DNA from 2 places in the Streptomyces sp. NPDC001902 genome. Region 2 is predicted to be linked to the other one. Evidence: predicted binding sites of a transcription regulator. Region 2 holds the regulator's gene; the other holds the start of a gene.
What was found. The regulator HspR, encoded in region 2, represses chaperone genes until heat shock. The targets are predictions, from matches to a motif close to TTGAGNNNNNNNNNCTCAA.
Positions count from the first base shown of each region.

Region 1: the regulator HspR is predicted to act here: its motif matches at 3,736-3,754, upstream of lon (endopeptidase La).

Region 1 is NZ_JBIATA010000002.1:127,291-132,274, reverse strand. Features, by position in the region: gene ACFYYN_RS03830 (hypothetical protein) at 1-7, opposite strand, end outside; gene ACFYYN_RS03825 (hypothetical protein) at 39-1,364, opposite strand; gene ACFYYN_RS03820 (ABC transporter ATP-binding protein) at 1,361-2,146, opposite strand; gene ACFYYN_RS03815 (zf-HC2 domain-containing protein) at 2,143-3,033, opposite strand; gene ACFYYN_RS03810 (RNA polymerase sigma factor) at 3,027-3,593, opposite strand; gene lon (endopeptidase La) at 3,777-4,984, shown strand, end outside.
Region 2 is NZ_JBIATA010000001.1:332,492-337,475, reverse strand. Features, by position in the region: gene ACFYYN_RS01600 (ImmA/IrrE family metallo-endopeptidase) at 1-396, shown strand, start outside; gene ACFYYN_RS01595 (PIN domain-containing protein) at 393-935, shown strand; gene ACFYYN_RS01590 (heat shock protein transcriptional repressor HspR) at 964-1,428, opposite strand; gene dnaJ (molecular chaperone DnaJ) at 1,433-2,611, opposite strand; gene grpE (nucleotide exchange factor GrpE) at 2,645-3,316, opposite strand; gene dnaK (molecular chaperone DnaK) at 3,313-4,984, opposite strand, start outside.

The DNA.
Region 1 (4,984 bases), on a different contig from region 2:
GCGTCATCGTGAGGGCTCCTCGACGGGTCCGGTGGGGGTCACGGCGCCGGGACCCCGCCGACGTCGCAGGCCCGGACGCCGGCCAGGTAGCGGCCGAACCAGGCACGGCGGTCGGCGGCCGTCATGGCGCGCAGGCGCTGCGCCGCCGCCCGCGCGAGGCGGTTCTCGTCCTGGCCGGCGGGGAAGAGGGGACGCCCGAGGCGCAGCCACTCCTGGGCGGCGTACTCGTTGGCGTAGGCGCGGTCTCCGGCTCGGTCCCCCTCGCATGCGGCCGAGGAGGAGACCGCGTACACGAGGTCCCGGTAGAGCATGCCGTCGTCGCCCAGGCGGCCTCGGAAGACGCCGCCGTACAGCTGGAACCGGACCTCCCCGGGCGGCGCCGTCTCCGACGATCCCCCCTCGCGGTACCGGACGGGCGCCCCCGGGGCGCCGTTCAGCCGGGCGTCGACGCGGTCCACCACCGCGCGCACCGCAGGCAGGGCCGAGCCGTGCGCCGCGCGGACGCACACCGTGGGGGTGCCCCGGTCGCAGACGAGCGCGGACGCGGCGGGGTCGGGCCGCCACAGGTCCGCGCCGCTCCGGTACAGGAGGGACGCGGCCGCGACGGCGACGACCAGCGGCAGGACGGCGAGCACCCGCCGCCTGGCGTGACCGGCCAGCAGCGCGGCGGCGGCCGTTCCGGCGAACCACACCGCCGCGAGGTGGGCGGCCCACCACACCGGGGCGTCACCGGAGGGGCCGGCGTACGCGGGGCTGAGTACCGTGGCCCCCGACTCGCCGTAGGCGCCGATGCCGAGCAGCAAATACCCGGCGACCGCGAGCAGCGGTGCCGCGAAGCGCCAGGGCAGTGCCCGCCCCGCCGCGAAGCCGAGCGCGCCCAGGGCCCCGAGCGCCACCGCGTCCGCGGCCGGCCGGTCCCACGCGGGGTGCCCGTGGGACGCGTAGGGAAGGACCAGCACCAGGCACACGCCGACCGCCGCCAGATAGCCCAGCACCGGCCAGGCCATCGACGGCAGGGCCGCGACCAGCGCCCTGCGCAGCGGCGGCCGCGCGGCCGAGGCGAGCAGGTCGCCGGTGCCGCGCCGCCGCTCGCGGCCGCCCTGCCAGCAGCCGGCGGCGAGGGCGAGCGGACCGCCGAGGAGCAGGCCCGCCTCACGCAGCGCGCCGTGGAGCACCGCCCAGTCGTCACCCAGCGAGTACCGCCTGGCCAGGACGGTGACGAGGACGCCGCCGGCCACGGCGGCCCCCGTCCACGCCCCGAAGCCGCGCAGCAGCTCGGTGCGGTGGACACGGTGAACGCGGTGGACACGGGGCGCGGCGGGAGGCGCCGGGGGAGCGGTGGCCAGGGTGCCCGGGGCGCTCATACGGCGGCCTCCCGGACGCCGGAGACCGCACCGCGGTGACGGCGCAGCGCCGCCGTGTAGCCGCGTTCGATCGGGCTGTCCCCGGCCGCGTCGTCGTCCCCGGCCGCGGCCAGCTCCGCCGCGGTGCCGCGGAAGGCGGTCCGTCCGCTGTCGAGCAGCGTCACCTCCGTGCAGGCGGTGGCCACGTCCTCGACGAGATGGGTGGAGACCAGGACGGTCGCCGTGGTGCCCACTTCCCTGAGCAGGGCGCGGAACTGCACCCGCTGTTCCGGGTCGAGACCGGCGGTCGGCTCGTCGAGCAGCAGCAGGTCGGGGTCGTTGACGATGGCCTGGGCGATGCCGACCCGGCGCACCATGCCGCCGGACAGGGTCCTGATCCTCACGTCGGCGCGCTCGGCGACGCCGACCCGCTCCATCGCGCGGTCGACGGCCGCCGGAACCGCGGCCTTGGGCATCTCCTTCAGCCAGGCCACGTACGCCACGAACTCGCGCACCGTGAAGCCCGGGTAGTAGCCGAACTCCTGCGGCAGGTAGCCCAGGCGCCGCCGGATCGCGGTGCGTCCGGCCTGCGTCGCCGGGTCGTGGCCCAGCAGCTCCAGGCGGCCCGACCGGTACCCGGCCACGGTGGCGAGCACCCGGATCAGCGAGGTCTTCCCGGCGCCGTTGGGCCCGAGCAGTCCGTGGACCCCGCGCCCGACGCGCAGGTCGAGGGCGTCCAGGGCGGTGGTCCGGCGATGTCTCACGGTCAGACCGTCGAGGGAGACGGTCGGCTCGGTCGTCATGGGCGCTCCAGGTGGTCGAAAGCGGTACGGCGAAGGGTCAGGAGAAGGGCGCAGGCGGCGCCGGCCGCGGCCCAGGCGGGCTGCGCGGCGGGGGAGAGCAGCAGGGGCGCGGACCCGGTCGGGAGCCCGCAGAGGACGACGGCGCACAGCCAGCCGGCCGTCACCACGGCGGCGGCCCGGTGGCAGCCGGTCCAGCTGCCCAGCGCGAGCGTGGCCCCGGTCAGCACGAGCCCCGGCAGCAGCCACGCCACCGCGGCGCCCGTGCCCGCCAGGACGCCTCCGGCGGCGGTCAGCAGCGGCACGGACACCGCCAGCACGGCTGCGGTGCGCGTGAGCAGCAGCCGCAGCCCCCCGGAGGGCGTCGACGCGGCCAGTTCGTGGGCCGGGTCGCCGTACCTCCCGTACGCGAGGGCCACGCCCACCGGCGGCAGCGCCGGGGCGAGCAGCAGAAGCCAGGGGCGTCCCTGCGGCGCCCCGCCCAGACGCGTCAGGGCCACGGCCACCGCCAGCGTCAGCAGCACCGACGCCACCCAGGCCGGAGGCAGCGTGCGCGCGGACCGGACGGCGGCGCGCCAGGGCCGGGCCCCGGCCGCCCGCGCGAGCGGCGGGGCCGGGGCGGGCACGCTGCCCGTGGCCGCGGTGAGCACCGCGGCCCGGACCCCGGAGAGGACCGCTCCGCCCTCGCCCGCCCTGGCCAGCGAGGAGATCCGGGCGGCGCAGGCCGCACAGGACTCCAGGTGCTTGTCCACCGACCAGGCGGCGGGGTCGGCGAGCGTGCCGTCGGCGTAGGCGGCGGCCGTGCCGTCCGGCACGTGCCAGCCGGTCCGGTCCGCCTGCGGGGTTCCGGGGGTGCGCCACGCGAGGCGTCCCCGGGCGGGGGTCAGCATGCGGCTCCTCCTGCGGTGCCGAGGGCGGCGAGGGCGGCGCGCAGTTCGCGGCGCGCCCGCGAGGCCCGGGTCTTGACGGTGCCTTCGGGTATCCCGAGCAGGCGCGCGGCCTCCCGCGTGGTGAGGCCGTCGATCACGGTCGCCCGCAGGACGGCCCGCAGTTCGGGGGAGATCCGGTCGAGCGCGGCGCCGACGTCGCCGTACTCCAGGCCGGCGAGGACGTGCTCCTCGGCGGAGGGGGTGGTGCCGGGCTCCTCCGCGGCCAGGAGGTCGCGGGTGCCGGCCCGCACCGCGGCGCGGCGGGCGTCCGCCAGCCGCCGGGCGGCGATCACCCACAACCAGCCGCCCGCGGCTCCGCCGCCGTGGGTGCCCGCCGAGCGCCAGGCCGCCACGAAGGTGTCCTGCAGCACCTCCCGGACGGTCTCCGGGTCCGGGCAGCGCCGCGTGAGCCGGGCGTGCAGCCATCCGGAATGGCGGTCGTACAGATCGGCGAGGGCCTGGGTGTCGCCCCGGGCGATCGCGCGCATCAGCGCGTCGTCCCCGGGCGGCTCATGGCTCATGGGGCGGAAGAGTCTCACGCCCCTCTATCGCCGCCGCCCCCGCGAACGGTTCTCGGGGGCGGCGGCGGAGGCGCGCACCGTGCGGCGCGGCCGATCGCTCAGAGCGAACACGGCTCGGGGAACACCAGGGGCATCAGATGCATTGAGTCTGCATAGCTCAACTTGATTGCTTAGGGAGAGATAATGGCTCAATCGTCTTCGTCGGCGTTCGCGCCGCTCACCCTGCCCGTGCTGCCCCTCGACGACTCGGTGGTCCTGCCCGGCATGGTCGTGCCGGTGGACCTGACCGACGCCGAGGCGCGCGCCGCGGTCGAGGCGGCGCAGGCCGCCCAGCGGTCCGGTCGGCCCGGACTCGGCAACAAGCCGCGGGTGCTGCTCGTTCCCCGGGTGGACGGGGACTACGCGGGCGTGGGCACGCTGGGCACCGTCGAGCAGGTGGGACGCCTGTCGGACGGCGATCCCGGTGCCGTGATCCGCGCGGTGAGCCGCGTGCGCATCGGCGCCGGCACGACCGGCCCCGGCGGCGCCCTGTGGGTGGAGGGCACCGAGCTCTCCGAGACCGCACCGGCCGAGGCCCCGGGCACCGTCGCGGAGCTCATGAAGGAGTACAAGGCCCTGGCCACCAGCTGGCTGCGCAAGCGCGGCGCCTGGCAGGTCGTGGACCGCGTCCAGCAGATCGAGGACGTCTCGCAGCTCGCGGACAACGCCGGCTACTCCGGCTTCCTCACCACCAGCCAGCGCATCGAGCTGCTGGAGACCCTGGACCCGGTCGCCCGGCTGAAGCTGGCCACGCAGTGGCTGCGTGACCACCTGGCCGAGCAGGACGTCGCGGAGACCATCCGCAAGGACGTCCAGGAGGGCATGGAGAAGCAGCAGCGCGAGTTCCTGCTGCGGCAGCAGCTGCAGGCCGTCCGCAAGGAGCTGGCCGAGCTGAACGGCGACCCTGAGGACGAGGCGGACGACTACCGTTCCCGCGTCGAGGCCGCCGACCTGCCCGAGAAGGCGCGCGAGGCCGCCCTGAAGGAGGTCGAGAAGCTGGAGCGGTCCAGTGACGCGTCCCCCGAGGGCAGCTGGATCCGCACCTGGCTCGACACCGTCCTGGAGCTGCCGTGGAACACCACGACCCAGGACGCCTACGACATCCCCGGCGCGCGCGCGGTGCTGGACGCCGACCACGCGGGCCTGGAGGACGTGAAGGAGCGCATCACCGAGTACCTGGCCGTGCGCAAGCGGCGCAACGACCGCGGTCTCGGGGTCGTCGGCGGCCGCCGCGGAGGCGCGGTGCTGGCCCTGGTGGGCCCGCCCGGCGTCGGCAAGACCTCGCTCGGCGAGTCCGTGGCCCGCGCCATGGGGCGGAAGTTCGTGCGGGTCTCGCTCGGCGGCGTCCGCGA
Region 2 (4,984 bases):
GGCGGGCTCTCGGACGCCGGCTTCGAGCGGCTCGTCGTGCGCTTCCGGGTGTCGCCGAGCGCGCTGGCGGCCAGGCTGCACCAGCTGGGACTCATCGACGCGGCACGCCGCAAACAGCTGCGCGCCCTCACCACGGAGGCCTGCCACCTGCTCGCGGGCGCCGGCGACGACTACCAGAAGCAGGCCTCGCGGGCCTCGGCGGAGCGCTTCCCGCCCCGTGTCGCCTCGGAGTTGTACAAGGCCTACCTGGCGGGGGAGACGACCCTGCGTCCGCTGGCCGCGCTGCTGGGCACCGACGTGGAGCGGCTGCACGACCTCCTCGCGCCCGAACCGCCCCCGGGCAACGGCATCGAGCAACAGGACGCGGAAGAAGGGGATCCGGTCTTCCAGCCATGACCACGTGGTGGTTCCCCGACAACACCGTCCTGTGCAACTTCGCGGCCGTCGACCGGCTGCTCCTGCTGGAGAAGGTGCTGGACGGCCGCGGCCGCTGGACCCAGGCCGTGGCCTGGGAGGCGGGCCGTTCCGCGCGGTTCCTGCCGCGGCTGGCCGGACTGGCGGAGGCCGGGTGGCTCGGCGAGCCCGTGGAGATCAGCGACGGCGCCGAACTGCGGGAGGTCGACCGGCTGCGCCGGGCGGTCTTCGGCGGCTCGTCCCACCTGCCGACCAAGCACCTCGGCGAGGCCGAGACGTGCGTGCTGATCACCCGGCGCCGTGAGTTCCGGGGCTCGGTCTGGATCACCGACGACCGCTCGGCCCGCGACTTCGCGCGCCGGCGGGGCGTCACCACCAAGGAGACCTTCGACCTCGTACGGGAGGCGTGCGCCGGGGGGCTCATCCCCGCCGCGGAGGGCCACCGGCTGCTGGAGGCGATGGTCGCCTCGGGGCGCCATCTGCACCGCGTCTCGCGCGGCCCCGCGGACCTGCTGGCCTAGGCCGGGTCGTCACATGAGCGGCGGCCGGTCACTCCGGCCGCTTGGGCCGCCACACCACCAGCGCGGAGGTCTGCTGGACGTCCTGGTAGGGCACCAGGTCACGCCGGTACGAGGCGTGGACGGCGGCCTCACGCTGCTGCATTGCGGCCGCCGCGCCCTCCAGGGCCGCGGAGAGCTCGGCGACCCGCGACTGCAGGGCCGCCACCTGGTTCTCCAGTTCGATGATGCGCTTGATCCCGGCCAGGTTGATGCCCTCGTCCTGGGAGAGGCGCTGGACCTCGCGCAGGAGTTCGATGTCACGAGCCGAATAGCGGCGGCCTCGCCCGGCCGTACGGTCGGGCGAGACCAGGCCGAGGCGGTCGTACTGGCGCAGGGTCTGCGGGTGCAGCCCGGAGAGCTGGGCCGCCACCGAGATGACGTAGACGGGGGACTCGTCGGTCAGCTCGTACGGGTTGCGGCCCCGACCGCCACGCATGCCGCCGCTCGTGTTCATCGGCTCAGACTCCCTTCGCGGCATCGAACAGCTCTGCCCGCGGGTCGTCGTCCGCGGTCGCCTCCCGGTAGGCCTCCAGGGCGTCCAGCGCCTTGCCCTCGGTGGTCGCCGGGACCGCGACCTCGATCGTGACCAGCAGGTCCCCGCGGGTGCCGTCCTTGCGGACCGCGCCCTTGCCGCGGGCCCGCAGCGTACGCCCGTTGGGCGTGCCGGGGGGCAGCTTGAGGGTCACGGCGGGACCGCCGAGCGTCGGCACCTTGATCTCCCCGCCCAGCGCCGCCTCCACGAAGGTGACGGGCACGGTGACGGTGAGGTTGTCGCCCTTGCGTCCGAACACCGGGTGCGCGTCGACGTGCACGGTGACGTACAGGTCGCCGCCCGGGCCGCCGCGCTCGCCGGGCGCGCCCTTGCCGCGCAGCCGGATGCGCTGCCCGTCGGTGACACCCGCCGGGATGCGCACCTGCATGGTGCGCGCCGAACGGGCCCGGCCGCTGCCGCTGCAGACCTCGCAGGGGTCCTGCGCGATCAGGCCGCGGCCCTTGCAGTCCGTGCACGGGTCGGTGAGCGAGAAGCTGCCGCTGCCGCCGCGCGAGACCTGGCCGGTGCCGACGCAGGTCGGGCACACCCGGGGCGTGCCGTTCTTGTCGCCGGTGCCGGAGCAGGCCTTGCAGGGGGCCTGGCTGGTCATCTTCAGCGGCACGGTGGCGCCGTCCACCGCCTCGGTGAACTTCAGCGTCACCTCGGTCTCGATGTCCTGGCCGCGCCGCGGCTGCGTACGGGTCGTACCGGCGCCGCGGTTGAACAGACCGCCGAACACGTCCCCGAGGCCGCCGCCGAAACCGCCGCCCTGGGTGGTGGTGCCGCCGGGGCCGCCGCCGAAGAGGTCACCGAGGTCGAAGCCGAACCCGCCCGGGCCGGCCGGGCCAGTGCGGAAGCCGCCGTTGCCGAAGAGGGCGCGGCCCTCGTCGTACTCCTTGCGGCGCTTGGGGTCCGACAGGACGTCGTTGGCCTCGGAGATCTCCTTGAAGCGCTCCTCGGCCTTGGCGTCGCCCTTGTTGGCGTCCGGATGGAACTCGCGGGCGAGCTTCCGGTACGCCTTCTTGATCTCCGCCTCGGTGGCGTCCTTCGGGACGCCGAGGACCTTGTAGAGATCCTTCTCGAACAAGTCCCTGCTGATGCTCATCCCCGGCGTCCCTCCTTCCGTGCGCTACCCACGTCAGCCCTGTTCGGGGCCACCGTTCTCCTCGTCCGCCGTGTCGTCGTTCTTCTGCGTGCCCTGCGAGCCCGGCTGGGGCTCGGCGACGGCCACCCGCGCGGGGCGGATGGTGCGTTCACCGATGCGATACCCGGGCTGCAGGATCTGCACGCAGGTCGTCTGCGTGACGTCCGGCGAGTAACTGTGCATCAGGGCCTCGTGCACCAGCGGGTCGAAGGGCTCGCCCTCCTTGCCGAACTGCTGCAGCCCCATCTTGGCGACGACCGTCTCCAGGGACTCGCCGACCGACTTGAACCCGCCGACCAGCTCCTTGTGGTCCCGGGCGCGGCCGATGTCGTCGAGCACCGGGAGCAGCTCGGTCAGCAGGTTCGCGATCGCGATCTCGCGGACCGCGATCCGGTCCCGCTCCACCCGGCGGCGGTAGTTCTGGTACTCCGCCTGGAGCCGCTGGAGGTCCGCCGTGCGCTCACCGAGCGCCGTGCGCACCTGGTCCAGCTGCGCCTGCAGAGCGACGTTGGCGTTCGCGTCCCCGGCCGGGGCCGCCGGGCCCGCCTGGTCGGCGGACCCGGCGCCGGGCCCCGCCTCGCCGGGGGAGTCCCCCGGCGAGGTGGAACCGGCCTCGGCAGAGGGGACGTCAGGCTCCTGCTCGAAGCCCGGGGTCTCCTCCGTCACGCGGCACCGTCCTTCTTGTCCTCGTCGACGATCTCTGCGTCGACGACGTCGTCGTCGGCCTGGGGCTGGGCACCGCCCGCGGCACCGGCCGCACCGCCCTCGGCCTGGGCGTTGGCGTACAGCGCCTGGCCCAGCTTCTGCGAGGTGGCGGCGACCTTCTCGGTCGCCTCGCGGATGGCGGCGGAGTCCTCGCCCTTCAGCTTCTCCTTCAGGTCCGCGACGGCGGCCTCGACCTCGGTCTTGACGTCACCGGGGACCTTGTCCTCGTTGTCCTTGAGGAACTTCTCGGTCTGGTAGACCAGCTGCTCGGCCTGGTTGCGGGTCTCGGCGGACTCGCGGCGCTTGTGGTCCTCCTCCGCGTACTGCTCGGCCTCGCGCATCATGCGGTCGATGTCGTCCTTCGGCAGCGCGGAGCCACCGGTGACGGTCATGCGCTGCTCCTTGCCGGTACCGAGGTCCTTGGCGGAGACGTGCATGATGCCGTTGGCGTCGATGTCGAAGGCGACCTCGATCTGCGGGATGCCGCGCGGGGCCGGCGGCAGACCGGTCAGCTCGAACATGCCGAGCTTCTTGTTGTACGCCGCGATCTCGCGCTCGCCCTGGTAGACCTGGATCTGCACCGACGGCTGGTTGTCCTCGGCCGTGGTGAAGATCTCCGAGCGCTTGGTCGGGATCGTGGTGTTGCGCTCGATCAGCTTGGTCATGATGCCGCCCTTGGTCTCGATGCCGAGGGACAGCGGGGTGACGTCGAGGAGCAGGACGTCCTTGACCTCGCCCTTGAGGACACCGGCCTGGAGGGCGGCGCCGATGGCGACGACCTCGTCCGGGTTGACACCCTTGTTGGCGTCCTGACCGCCGGTCAGCTCCTTGACGAGCTCGGCGACGGCGGGCATGCGGGTCGAGCCGCCGACGAGGACGACGTGGTCGATCTCGGAGAGCTGGATGCCCGCGTCCTTGATCACGTTGTGGAACGGGATCTTGCAGCGCTCCAGCAGGTCCTGGGACAGCTGCTGGAACTGGGCGCGGGTGAGCTTCTCGTCCAGGTGCAGCGGGCCCTCGGCGGAGGCCGTGATGTAGGGCAGGTTGATCGAGGTCTCGGTGGACGAGGACAGCTCGATCTTCGCCTTCTCGGCGGCCTCGCGCAGACGCTGCAGCGCCATCTTGTCCTTGGACAGGTCCACGCCGTGACCCGAGGCGAACTGCTTCACCAGGTAGTCGACGATGCGCTGGTCCCAGTCGTCACCACCGAGGTGGTTGTCGCCGTTGGTGGCCTTCACCTCGACGACGCCGTCGCCGATCTCCAGCAGCGAGACGTCGAAGGTGCCGCCACCGAGGTCGAAGACGAGGATGGTCTGGTCGTCCTTGTCCAGGCCGTACGCCAGGGCGGCGGCCGTGGGCTCGTTGACGATGCGCAGGACGTTCAGGCCCGCGATCTCGCCGGCCTCCTTGGTCGCCTGGCGCTCGGAGTCGTTGAAGTACGCCGGGACCGTGATGACCGCGTCGGTGACCTTCTCGCCGAGGTAGGCCTCCGCGTCCCGCTTCAGCTTCTGCAGGATGAAGGCGCTCATCTGCTGCGGGTTGAAGTCCTTGCCGTCCAGGTTGATCTTCCAGTCGGTGCCCATGTGGCGCTTGACCGACCGGACGGTCCTGTCGACGTTGGTCACGGCC